4 regions of the Lysinibacillus sp. NPDC093210 genome follow, and region 1 is predicted to be linked to each of the others. Evidence: riboswitches for the same ligand, from Rfam matches in the RefSeq annotation. Region 1 holds a riboswitch; each other region holds the start of a gene.
What was found. Region 1 has a riboswitch for cobalamin ahead of ACIP9C_RS03030 (glutaredoxin family protein). Riboswitches for the same ligand answer to the same signal wherever they lie in the genome.
Positions count from the first base shown of each region.

Region 2: it holds a riboswitch for cobalamin, as region 1 does, so the genes downstream of both, cobT (nicotinate-nucleotide--dimethylbenzimidazole phosphoribosyltransferase) here and ACIP9C_RS03030 (glutaredoxin family protein) in region 1, are expected to answer to the same signal.
Region 3: it holds a riboswitch for cobalamin, as region 1 does, so the genes downstream of both, ACIP9C_RS15030 (ABC transporter substrate-binding protein) here and ACIP9C_RS03030 (glutaredoxin family protein) in region 1, are expected to answer to the same signal.
Region 4: it holds a riboswitch for cobalamin, as region 1 does, so the genes downstream of both, ACIP9C_RS10035 ((2Fe-2S) ferredoxin domain-containing protein) here and ACIP9C_RS03030 (glutaredoxin family protein) in region 1, are expected to answer to the same signal.

Region 1 is NZ_JBIVOE010000001.1:610,609-613,765, reverse strand. It holds gene ACIP9C_RS03035 (ferrochelatase) at 1-874, shown strand, start outside; cobalamin riboswitch at 1,437-1,612, shown strand; gene ACIP9C_RS03030 (glutaredoxin family protein) at 1,733-1,957, shown strand; gene nrdI (class Ib ribonucleoside-diphosphate reductase assembly flavoprotein NrdI) at 1,954-2,313, shown strand; gene nrdE (class 1b ribonucleoside-diphosphate reductase subunit alpha) at 2,310-3,157, shown strand, end outside.
Region 2 is NZ_JBIVOE010000002.1:249,135-252,291, reverse strand. It holds gene miaA (tRNA (adenosine(37)-N6)-dimethylallyltransferase MiaA) at 1-486, shown strand, start outside; gene hfq (RNA chaperone Hfq) at 585-815, shown strand; gene ACIP9C_RS06810 (rhodanese-like domain-containing protein) at 910-1,212, shown strand; cobalamin riboswitch at 1,355-1,530, shown strand; gene cobT (nicotinate-nucleotide--dimethylbenzimidazole phosphoribosyltransferase) at 1,635-2,690, shown strand.
Region 3 is NZ_JBIVOE010000006.1:91,644-94,800, forward strand. It holds gene ACIP9C_RS15025 (precorrin-3B methylase) at 1-130, opposite strand, end outside; gene ACIP9C_RS15030 (ABC transporter substrate-binding protein) at 186-1,181, opposite strand; cobalamin riboswitch at 1,436-1,623, opposite strand; gene ACIP9C_RS15035 (GTP-binding protein) at 1,804-3,157, shown strand, end outside.
Region 4 is NZ_JBIVOE010000003.1:166,739-169,895, reverse strand. It holds gene ACIP9C_RS10045 (energy-coupling factor ABC transporter substrate-binding protein) at 1-116, opposite strand, end outside; gene ACIP9C_RS10040 (energy-coupling factor ABC transporter permease) at 118-864, opposite strand; cobalamin riboswitch at 1,005-1,188, opposite strand; cobalamin riboswitch at 1,446-1,625, shown strand; gene ACIP9C_RS10035 ((2Fe-2S) ferredoxin domain-containing protein) at 1,765-2,136, shown strand; gene cobJ (precorrin-3B C(17)-methyltransferase) at 2,140-3,157, shown strand, end outside.

The DNA of each region.
Region 1 (3,157 bases):
AAAATCTTTAGACGATGTAACACCTTATTTTACACATATAATGAAAGGTAAAACACCACCACCTCATGTGATTGAAAACGTTACGGCACAATTTAAAAAATTAGGTGGTATTGATCCATTAGCAGCAAATACGGGACGTATTGCTAAAGGGCTGGAGCATGCTTTACAGCATCGCTTAACACAGCCTGTAAAAGTATATAACGCATACAAACATACAGAACCTTATATTCCGGATGTTGTTAACACAATGCTTGCAGATGGGATCACAACTTTTATTACGCTACCTGTGAATCCGATTATGTCTACAGGTGCTGCTGCGTTTCATGATGAAGTTAGTTCGTTATTAGCTTCTCATGACGTTAAGGTCATTCATGCGAAAAATTGGCATTTAAATGATGAATTACTTGCTGTATATAAAGATCGTGTTCAACGTGCATTTGAATGGATTCCTGTTGAAAAACGAGCACAGACGCATGTTTTATATACAGTCCATAGTCAGCCAATTGATCCCGAAAAAAACGAAAACTACGTACGCCAGTTTTCTGAATTAGCCGAAGCCATTTCAAAAACAGTTCAAATTGATAACTGGCATATTACATATCGAAGTGGTCATGGGAAAGGTGACTGGCTAGGTCCTAATGTAAAAGATTGTATAAATACACTACATGAAGAAGGAGCGCAAGGCTTCGTCACATGTGAACTTCTTTCGCTATCAGCGGATATTGAGTCCTATTTTGAAGTCGGATATGAATGTCATAGATTGTGTGAGGAACTTCAAGTTGAGTTTGCTCAATCGGAGTTTCCAGGTGATAGCTATGATACCATTCAAGCTTTAGCTGCAATTGTCGAATCATTTATTCCAGCTCATAACTGAGCTAGTTGGTACCTTTACATGTAGACATTCTTAAATTATATTGCCATCTGATGTCGAGTTTTCATTGATGTCAGATGGCTATTCGTTTTTAATCAGAAAAGCAAACGAGTATAGAAGAACAAAGACAGGTTGGATTGCTACAAAATTATTATAAATGAAATCTAACAAATGGCAGATTCAATTTAATATCTTTTTTCTGAATAAAGTAAAAGAAATGTATGGTAGTAATAGGGCTTACGATAGTGGCTAAAATGGTTTAACAGATATAAACTTATATTAAGAAGTTTATATTAAATTTCATCTTCAGTTTAAAATAGGCTGCAGTAGGTAGCATAATAATTCCTTGCGATTCTATGAAAAATCTCCATGAAAAACAAGCTATAATTCTTTGGAACTACTGACTATATTGTTTATGGTGCTTAACTAGCTAGTCGTTTTCATTTATTAACAGTTTGTTCTTCCTAAAGAATATAATGAAAAGTTACACTATAAAGAATTCACTTTTCTGGATTTACTTTTTACTAGAAGGATGGTACACTTAATTGTGTTCAATAACAATATATTGTGTTCGTTTTATGTAGGTACTACTATATGTAGTTTAATAGGGAAGTTCGGTATATCCGACGCTGTCCCCGCAACTGTTAAGCTGACGATGATTTAATCCACTGTGCATTGGTATGGGAAGGATATCAGAGAATGAAGCAAAGCCAGGAGACCTGCCTATAATAAAACAAATCAACCTTTCTTCGGGGAATAAGAAATGGGGACGTGACTATTATTTTGCTTTTTTACGTTTCTAACTTAGGCTGTCTCTCCCGAGAGATAGCCTTTTTATATTATGAAAAGAGGGAATTTAAAATGAAACTTTATACTAAAACTATATGCCCAAAATGTCTTTGGGTCAAATCGGAATTACAACGTGCAGGACTTGAGGCAGAAATTGTGAATATTGATCATGACGAACAAGCAAAGCAAAAAATTATGGACGCAGGCTTTTTAAGTGTGCCTGTTCTTGAAGTAAATGACACATTTATAGGAGATGTTAAAGAAATCGTTTCTCAAATTGAGATGATTGCAATATGATCGTTTATGCCAGTCGTACAGGTAATGTGCGAAGTATTGTTACTAAATTAGATGGAGAATCAATTGAAATATATGATGGATTATTGTTGACTGAGCCCTATCTTTTAATAACATACACAGACGGCTTAGGTGATATTCCTGCAAAAGTAGCCCGCTTTTTAGAGCAAAACAGGGAATTTTGCAAGGGAGTAGCTGTTAGTGGTAATAGTAACTTTGGGCACCATGTATTTGGCGGAGCTGGTGAGAAAATTGCAGAAGCCTATCAGGTCCCGCTAGTATGTAAATTAGATTTACGTGGATATCAGGCTGATTATGATGTTATACAAATGTTTTATGAAACGAGGGTGAAGGGATGAAAACATATTTAAAGCTTAATAATGAGGTGCTTAATCGCTATAGCACGACAGGTCAATTAGAGCTTGAAAAGGACCGTGAAGCAACACGCCGTTATTTTTTAGAATATGTAAATGTACGTCTACGTTATTTTATTGATATTGAAGAAAAGATTCGCTATTTAGTTGAAGAGGGTTACTATGAGAAACAATTTATCGACATGTATGATATAGATTTTATTAAACATCTATACAAAAAAGCATACGATTACAATTTCCGCTTCCCTTCTTTTATGAGTGCGAGTAAATTTTATGATAGCTACGCAATGAAAAGTCGTGACGGAGAAGAAATTTTAGAAAAATATGAGGATCGTATTGTTATTATTGCTTTATATTTAGCACAAGGGAACACTGTCTTAGCAGAACGTTCGGTTGAGGCAATGATGGAAGCGTACCAACCAGCCACGCCAACCGCTTTAAATAGTGGGAAAAAAGCACGTGGCGAATTAGTGAGCTGCTTTAAACTATCAATGGACGATTCAATGAATAGTATTGCTGAAAATATTGGTTATTGTTTGGAGCTATCACGCCTTGGCGGTGGAGTGGGGGTAAACTTAACAGATTTACGTCCATTAGGTGACCCAATTAAAGAAATTTTAAATCGTGCAAGTGGTGTTATCCCGGTTGCTAAACTTTTAGAAAATTCTTTTAGCTATTCGAATCAGCTTGGACAACGAAACGGCTCTGGCGTTGTCTATCTAAATATTTTTCACGCAGATATAGAAAATTTTATTTCATCGAAAAAGCCAAATGCGGATGATAAAATCCGTCTTGCAACGCTATCAACAGGTATTATTATTCCAAGTAT
Region 2 (3,157 bases), on a different contig from region 1:
CTAGAAAAATTAGGTCCTGAAGCCATGCATGCAAAACTATTAGCATTGGATCCGAAAACGGCAGAAACAATTCATCCGAATAATACGAGACGTGTCATTCGAGCATTAGAAATGATTGAATTAAGTGGTGTTTCAAAGGCTTCAGAGGAACATAATCGTGGAGAAATTCCACTTTACCGCCATTTGATTTTAGGGCTTGGTGAAAATATGTCACGCGATGAGCTTTATGATCGCATTAATCGTCGAGTAGATTTGATGATGGACAAAGGGCTGTTACAAGAAGTAAAAGGGTTATGGCAGCAAAATATTCGAGATGTACAGTCAATACAAGCGATTGGCTATAAGGAATTGTATGATTACTTAGATGGTCGATGCACATTAGAAGAAGCAATTGAAAGTTTAAAACAAAATTCTCGTCGCTACGCGAAAAGACAACTTACTTATTTCCGCAATAAGATGGACATTCATTTTATTGAAAAAGACTAAAAACTTTAATAATTTCTAAAAATTACTAATTGATAAATTGGTATAACATGCTACTATAGGAATGAAGAGGTAGAAAGAGAGTAGGGGAGGCGCAATCTATGAAATCAATCAATTTGCAAGATACGTTTTTGAACCATCTACGTAAAAACAGTGTTTTTGTAACTGTGTTTCTGTTAAACGGGTTCCAGTTAAAAGGAACAGTGAAATCCTATGACAACTTTACAGTATTATTAGTTGATGCTGAAAGCAAACAGCATCTCATTTACAAACACGCAATTTCTACTTTCGTTCCAGCAAAGCAAGTCGAATTTTTAGAGACAGAAGAATAGAGTCATTTTAAGCAGCTAGTGTTACATCACTAGCTGTTTTTTTTCGTTCACGCTATAATGTAATAGGAAATTGATATATTGGAGGACTATAAAGATGAAATCAATGGATACAACGCAATTATTAGAACAACTAGATGCTAACGAAGACCTATACATTATTGATGTGCGAGAAGATGATGAGGTAGCACAAGGTGTTATTCCTGGTGCTAAGCATATAGCGCTTGGAACAATTCCAGAGCGTTTAGATGAAATAGATCGATCTAAGCCTTATATTATCGTATGTAAAGCTGGCGGACGCTCGGCAAATGCATGTGCTTATTTAGAAGCACAAGGTTTTGATGTAACAAATCTTGAAGGCGGCATGCTTGCATATGATGGGGAATTAGAATTTAAATAATGTAAGATGAAGGTATTTAACAAGTCAGTTGTTAAATACCTTATTTTTTTAGCTTATATTAAAAGATGGCAATGCAAAAAGTGCTGTTACCAAAACTTTTAACAATATTGACACTCAAAAAACTTTGTCGTAAATTTAAAGTAATTACATAAAAGCATTAGGTGCCCACTTTGGGAGAATAGGGAATAAAGTGAAATGCTTTAGCGGTCCCACCACTGTAAAATGGAGTTTTATAGAGAATACCACTAGCGATGGCTGGGAAGGTTCTATAAAATGTTGAGATTGAGCCAGGAGACCTGCCTAATTGCTTCGGATGATATGGACGATGGAAAAGTCTGTAGTTTATTTGTTATGAAATAAACTACAGGCTTTTCTATTTTTTCATTCTTTTATGTAAAAGGTTAAAAAAAGGAGAGATGATGATGCAATTGCTACAACAAACGATTCAACAAATTCAACGTACTAACAACAAAATGATGGAAAAAGCGAAGGAACGTATAGATTCTCTTAGCAAGCCACCAAGCAGTTTAGGGAAGCTGGAGTCACTTGCTATACAACTAACTGGGATTACGGGAGAACTATATCCGAAACTCGATAACAAAGTGATCATCGTTTGTGCGGCAGATCACGGTGTTTGTGACGAAGCGGTAACATCGAATCCACAAAACGTAACATTTTTTCAAACATTGAATTTTCCTAAAGGGGTAACAGGTGTTTGTGCTATTGCTAAAATAACAAATGCAAAAATTGTAACAGTGGACGTCGGTGTCAAAGAGGATATTCCGCTTGATGCTGGTGTTTTAATTAAAAAAATTAAATACGGTACGGATAATATGGCGAAAGGTCCGGCGATGACGAGGGAAGAAGCAGTCCAATCAATTGAAGTAGGCATAGAAATAGCGACATCAGAAATAGCAAAAGGGGCAAATGTTCTTGCTACTGGTGAAATGGGGATTGGCAATACAACACCTAGTGCAGCTATATTATCAGTACTTCATGCTTGTCACCCGCTTGAAGTGACGGGATTCGGTGCAGGGCTAGGGTCAGGTGGAATTGAACATAAAGTAGCTGTTATTCAAAAGGCTATCGAAATAAACAAACCTAATCGTCATGATGCAATCGATATACTTGCAAAAGTTGGTGGGTTAGAAATAGGGGCTATGGCTGGAGTGATCCTTGCGGCTGCCGCAAATCGCAAACCAGTTGTAATTGATGGCTTTATTTCTACAGTAGCTGCACTAATTGCATATGAGCTTGAACCAAAAGTACAAGACTATATCATACCTTCTCATGCATCAGAAGAACCTGGGGCAAAAATAGCAGCCGAATTGCTAGGAGTAGAGCCGATGCTTCATATGAATATGCGATTGGGAGAGGGCTCTGGCGCAGCATTAGCGTTTCCAATTCTAGACGCAGCTTGTTCGATGATGAGCAATATGGCTACATTAGCAGAATCTATGGCGCTAATAGAAAATTAATAATTGACGGTAATAAGGTTAGTTTTTAGAGCGAAGGAAATAGTATATGCAATCTAGTTGATGGTACCGAAGGCGGGCGACTCCAGCGGGAACGCACGCAGCGTAAGTCGCAACAAACCGCGCGTTAGCGAGGGTTGCGGCTTACGTCGTGCCCGCGGAAAGCGCACGCCGTAGCGGACATCAACGATATAGCAGAAAGAGTTCGACTAATGTGATGGTATTTTTACGCTATGTAAAATGAATGAAACTATAGTTGTCCCTTCTTTTGCAGTAAATAAAAAATTAGAAGAGAACACGAGTTGATGGTAGCGAAGGTGGGCGACTCCAGCGGGAACGCACGCAGCGTAAGACGCAACAAACCGCGCGTTAGCGAGGGTTGCGGCTTACGTCGTGCCCGCGGAAAGCGCACACCGAAGCGGACATCAACGATATAGCAGAAATAGTTCGACTAATGTGATGGCATTTTT
Region 3 (3,157 bases), on a different contig from region 1:
TTTTTTGAAACTGAGCTGGTGTATAATGCTTATTGATAATACCTGGACTTACTGCAAGGCGTGTAAAATGCCCATTTGTATTTAGTTTTTCAAATGTTCGATCTGGTGTATTTGAACGAAAGGCATTCATTGTTTGTTCTCCTTATAAAAAAGAGCTAGCAAGTAGCTAACTCTTTCGATGTTATTTAAAAGTTTTCAGGATAAAATCCCTTTGCTAAAATTTCAATAGCCTCTGCAGCTCGAACCCCTTCTGAAGCTGCTGAAAGCGGTAAAATGACAAAGCGTTCATTTTTCACAGCATCTGTTTCTTTTAGTGCTGGATCACTTTTTAGGAATTTAATTTTGTCTTCTGCAGTTTGGGAACCATAATCAATTACGACAATGACTTCAGGGTTGCGTTCAACTGTTTCTTCTTTTGATACCGTTGTCCAGCCCGACTCAACATCACCAAAAATGTTTTTACCGCCAGCAACTGTGACAAGTTCATCCATAAAGTTTTGTGCCGCTGTAAAGACTTCCTTATCCCCACTATCGTAAACTAGAACACGTAATTCTTTTTCACCTTGTGGCAACTTTGCGCGAACAGCATCAACATCCTTTGTCATCTGTTTAATTAATGCCTCTCCACGGTCTTCAACGCGAAAGATTTTTGCAATATTACGGATATCGGTAAATATATCCTCTAACGTTGGTTTTGTAATACTTGAAGAAGTATGTAAATATGTGTGAATACCAAGTGCTTCTAACTCTTCTGGTGTACCAACACCCTTTTCGCTAAAACCACTTTTCCACCCAGCGTATAAAAAATCCGCTTCACTATCAATTACTTGTTCTTTTGTCGGGTACTGCTCAGCTATCACTGGTACTTTATCGTAAGCTGCTTGTAAAGGTTCATAAATTTTATCATCTAAATAGGCAGTACCAACCATTGAATCTTCTAAACCTAATGCTAGCATTATTTCTGTGACGTGCTGATTTAAGCTAATCGCCTTTTTAGGAGCTTCTTTATAAACTTGTGTCGTATCGTTATTATCAATTGTTACTTCTTTTGCCTCTGCTTGTGCTGGTTCAATGTTTTCACTTTGTGCAGCTGATTTTGAATCATCCTTTGCACTACAAGCGCCTAAAATGCTCAATAGTGCAATTGCAAAAACTAGCCACATGCCTTTCCATTTGTTCATGTTTGTTTCTCCTTTAGTTTGTAATTTTTCATCTTTATAGTAAGAAATCAATGACTTCATTGCTACTGATCACGAGCACTTCTTGACGCTTCATTTCCTGGTAAAAGCATGAATTGCTGTTTAATGCTATGGTTCCTGCTTAATCTACTGCACATCAAAATGGACACAAAAAACCCTCTTGTTTCCAAGAGGGTGACATAGTGAAAAAACAATGGTTATTCAACCAATCACTATTCCCATCCTCGTGGTGTTAAGTAAAATAATATATATTGGCAGGTATCCTGGCTTAGGTTCAACGTTTATACGTCTTCCCATAGTTAAACTACAGTGACTGTGTTGTATAAACTCCCCATTTACAGTTGCGGGACAGCATCGGATTTACACCGATTTCCCTTTTAAGCAAATGATAGAAACCATTTGCACCAATATATAGAAGTATTAAGTTATAAAAATAGCCTAGCAGAAGTAATTTTTGTTTTCAATCACACAAAAAAATCCATAACTAATAATTACGAATAATTGACCACTATTCAAACATAAACGAGAACTATTCTACCCGAAATGTTTTTTAGGACTATCTGTTACAATAAGAATATAGGAAAAATAGAAATGAGGATTTTTTATGTATAAAACGATTGGTGTGCTCGCACATGTCGATGCAGGAAAGACAACCTTTTGTGAACAACTACTATTCCATACGAACAGTATTCAAACGCGTGGAAGAGTCGATCACCAAGATACTTTTTTAGATAATCATACTATCGAACAAGCTCGTGGTATTACCATTTTTGCCGAACAAGGACGGATGCAAATTGGGGATGATACATACACACTAATTGATACACCTGGGCATGTCGACTTTTCGCCAGAGATGGAACGCGCAATTCGTGTAATGGATTACGCCATTATTATCGTAAGCGCTGTAGAAGGTGTACAAGGACATACTGAAACCGTGTGGCAATTGCTACGTCAATACAACGTACCAACCTTCTTCTTTATTAATAAGATAGATCGTGAAGGCGCTGATGTAGATGCTGTTATGAAGCAGCTTCGAAAGGAATGTTCTCTCGACGTACTTTTAATAGACGACCCATTGCGTACAGATTATGTCCAGAGCCACATTGCTGAATGGCTAGCTGAACGTGATGAACAACTACTCGATGCCTATTTGACAGAAACTCTTGATGCACAAACATGCCTATTACAGTTGCAAAAGTTGATTAAACAAGAGCAAGCATTTCCTTGCTTTACTGGTGCGGCATTAAAGGATATTGGAATAAAAGAATTTTTATCACAGCTTCCTCTACTTACGGAAACTCGATTCGACCATCAAGCACCATTTCAAGGTGAGGTATTTAAAATTCGTCATGATGGAACTCAACGGTTAACGTTTATCAAAGCATTGCAAGGAACTTTACATACACGCCAAGACTTTACATTTGGTGATGTGACTGAAAAAATAACTGAAATTCGATTATATAATGGAAGCCGTTTTGACACAGCACAAGAAGTGCAAGCAGGAGAAATTTTCGCGGTTAAGGGGCTTAGTCTAGCAAAAATCGGTGATATTTTAGGTAGTACAATACCTCCTCAGCCATATGAGCTTGTGCCTACGTTACAAGCTAAAGTACAGTATGATGGACAACAGCATCTAAAGGAAGTTTTACAAGTATTCCGTTTACTAGAAGCCGAGGAACCATCGCTGCGAGTCGTTTGGCATGAGAAGTTCCAAGAAATCCATGTACATATTATGGGTGTTATTCAACTTGAAGTACTTGCTGAAGTGTTAAAAAATCGCTTTTCACTTTCTGTTACTTTTGGTGAGCCAAAAATTTTATATATGGAATCAATCGTCACGACTGTAACAGGATACGGTCATTTCGAGCCTTTAAAACATTATGCTGAAGTACACCTGTTAATGGAGCCTAATATTCGAGGAACTGGTAACACTTTTGTTAACGCTTGTCATGCTGATG
Region 4 (3,157 bases), on a different contig from region 1:
CCGATTGCAGCTTCAGCTTCTCCGTCTGCACCACCGAATTCTGCACCTTTTTGTACAAAAAGAGGGATGATTGCTAGAAGTACAACGACAGCTAGTAGCAGTAAATTCTTTTTCATCCTAATGTGCCTCCTTTGCAGAGAAAACACGTAGTGCCTTTAATTCGCTCACATTGTATTTTTTTAAGAAATTCATAACGATAACTGTTAAAATCCCTTCACTAATTGCTAGAGGGATTTGCGTTAAAGCAAAAATACCTGCAAATTTTGTGAATGAAGCCATAAAGCCTCCTACTTCAGAAGGGAAAGCCAGTGCTAATTGAACTGAAGTGACAACATATGTACCTAAGTCCCCAAGCATCGCTGCAAAAAAGACAGCAATAGAGAATGATAGGCCGATTTTTTGAGAACCTTTAAAGACATAATATGCAATAATTGGTCCTACAATCGCCATTGAGAAAGCATTCGCACCTAAAGTGGTAATACCACCATGCGCTAAAAGTAATGATTGGAATAATAAAACGATTGTTCCAATCACACTCATGGCTAATGGTCCGAAAAGAACTGTACCAAGACCAACACCAGTAGGATGTGAGCAACTTCCTGTTACTGATGGAATTTTCAGTGCCGATAAGACAAATGCAAATGCACCTGATAAGCCTAATATCATTTTCGTTTCAGGATTTTCGTCAATTGTTTTACGAATAGAACGTAATCCTAAAATAATAAATGGAATTGAAATGACCCACCAAAAAATCGCCCATTCAATCGGCAAAAATCCTTCCATGATATGCATAGCAAACGCTCGTTTTGGTACTAGTAAAAAAGCCACTAAGAAATAACTAAGTTTCCAAAAAGAAAATTTCAAAACCTTTCCTCCTCAACAGTAAATTTCGAATGTAGCGTGCGCAATAAAAAAGCACTTCTCCGTTTCGGAAAAAGTGCATAGCTGAAAAAGCAAATCGAATTGTCATTTGCCAAGCCGCACACCTATCCTCGTAGGTTGAAACGATCACGATTTTCTCGGCAGGTCTCCTGGCTTTAGTTCAACATTTTATAGGCCTTCCCGTCCTATGGACAGTGACATTTTCTATAAAATTCCCTAGTACAGTGGCGGGACCGCGCCGGACTTGAACCGGCTTCCCTTTTAAGCGAAATGAATACACTTCGCACCGAAAAAAGATGAAGTTGTGAGTTTTCACGAAGAAGTGTAACATGTTTTTCCAATCAGAAGCTATCCTTTTTTTGTAAAAAGTTTTTGTAAAAAGAATAACAATCTAGAAAATTCAGATAAATGTAAGAAAAAATCGATCAATTTCAATGAAATATTTGTTGAAATTTTATTAAAAATCTAATAAATAAAAAAGAAATGTTGAAAAGTATAAAAATAATAGGCTATGATAGAAACAGTTTTATATTCGTTTTATTAACATTTCATTTCAAAATTTAAATATAAATCCATCATTAAGTGCTCGAAATACTTCGAGATAATAGGGAAATCGGTGTAAACCCGGTACAGCCCCCGCTACTGTAATAGCTGATGAAATCGCAATGCCACTGAAGACTTGGGAAGGCGCGAAAGTAAGAGGAAGCTTAAGTCAGGAAACCTGCTTAATTGATGACATGCAAACTTTTCGGAGGGAGAAGTGAAGCGAGAGCGGATACGTATATATTCGTTTTTATTTTGGCTTCTATAAAACCTTTACTCTTCGATATCGAGTAAAGGTTTTTTTCTTTTTCCTAAAAGAAGAATGAGGGGAGAAAAGCAATGACAACTTGGAATTTAGAGGGCATGAAAACCCATCTTTTTATTTGTAATGGCAGTAGTTGCATGAAAAAAGAGGCTGAGGAAATTACGCTCGCAATTCGAGACGAAATAGAGAAATTAGCACTCGATAAGGAAATACATACGACAAGAACGCGTTGTAATGGCAGATGTAAAGATGCTTGTGTTGTGATCGCGTATCCACAGGGAAATTGGTATCGTGTACCAACAGTTGAGCATGGTAGAACACTTGTACAAGATTTAAACCATGATTCTTTACATAGTGAGCATGTTTTTACACTGACAGAAGGTACGTTGCAACGTACCCCGCAAACAACAGCCATTAAAGGCATCGACAAGGTGAAAGAGGGGTAAAAAATGGCGCAAAAAGGAAAGATTTTTGTTGTAGGCTTTGGACCTGGGGATTTCAAACATATTACGACGCGTGCTGTAGAGGCATTGCAACAAAGTGAATTTATTATCGGGTATAAAACGTATGTGGAGCTCATTCAAGATTTAGTAAGTGCAAAGTCGATTGTTAGTACTGGTATGACTGAAGAAGTGTCACGAGCACAAGAAGCGGTACGTCAAGCGGAGGCCGGAAATATCGTTTCTGTTATTTCGAGTGGTGACTCAGGCGTATACGGGATGGCTGGACTTGTATATGAAGTACTAATTGAGCTTGGTTGGACGGAAGCGACTGGGGTTGAAGTCGAAATAGTACCAGGGATCTCTGCTATTAATTCGTGTGCAAGTTTGCTAGGCGCACCGATTATGCATGATTCTTGCACGATTAGTTTAAGTGATCATTTAACACCTTGGAATTTAATAGCAAAGCGTGTTGAAGCTGCGGCGATGGCTGATTTTGTAATTGCTTTATATAATCCAAAAAGTGGTCGCCGTACACGTCAAATTGTAGAAGCACAACGGATTTTACTAGAATATCGATCACCGGATACACCTGTAGGACTTGTGAAAAGTGCCTACAGAGATCGTCAGGAAATAACGATGACAACTTTAGCAGAGATGCTCGAGCATGATATCGGCATGTTAACTACAGTTATAATTGGAAATTCATCGACATTTTTCTATGACAATAAAATGATTACACCGCGTGGCTATCAGCGCAAATATACACTTGGAGAAGAAAAACAGCCTTTACGACCACATCAGCGTTTAAGAGAAGAAAATGAACCGTGGGCAATGAACCAAGAAACCGGTACTGCACGCCATGACTTTGCTGCAGATCCAAATGCAGGACGTCTGAAAAGTAGTATAGCGATAGCACCTGCGCCTGTATCGGTACCAGAAAAATCATCTTTGGAAATGGCAGCAACTGCACTAGCCATGGTTAAAGGAACAACTGTCACAAAGGCAACAACAAAGATAGTTCAGC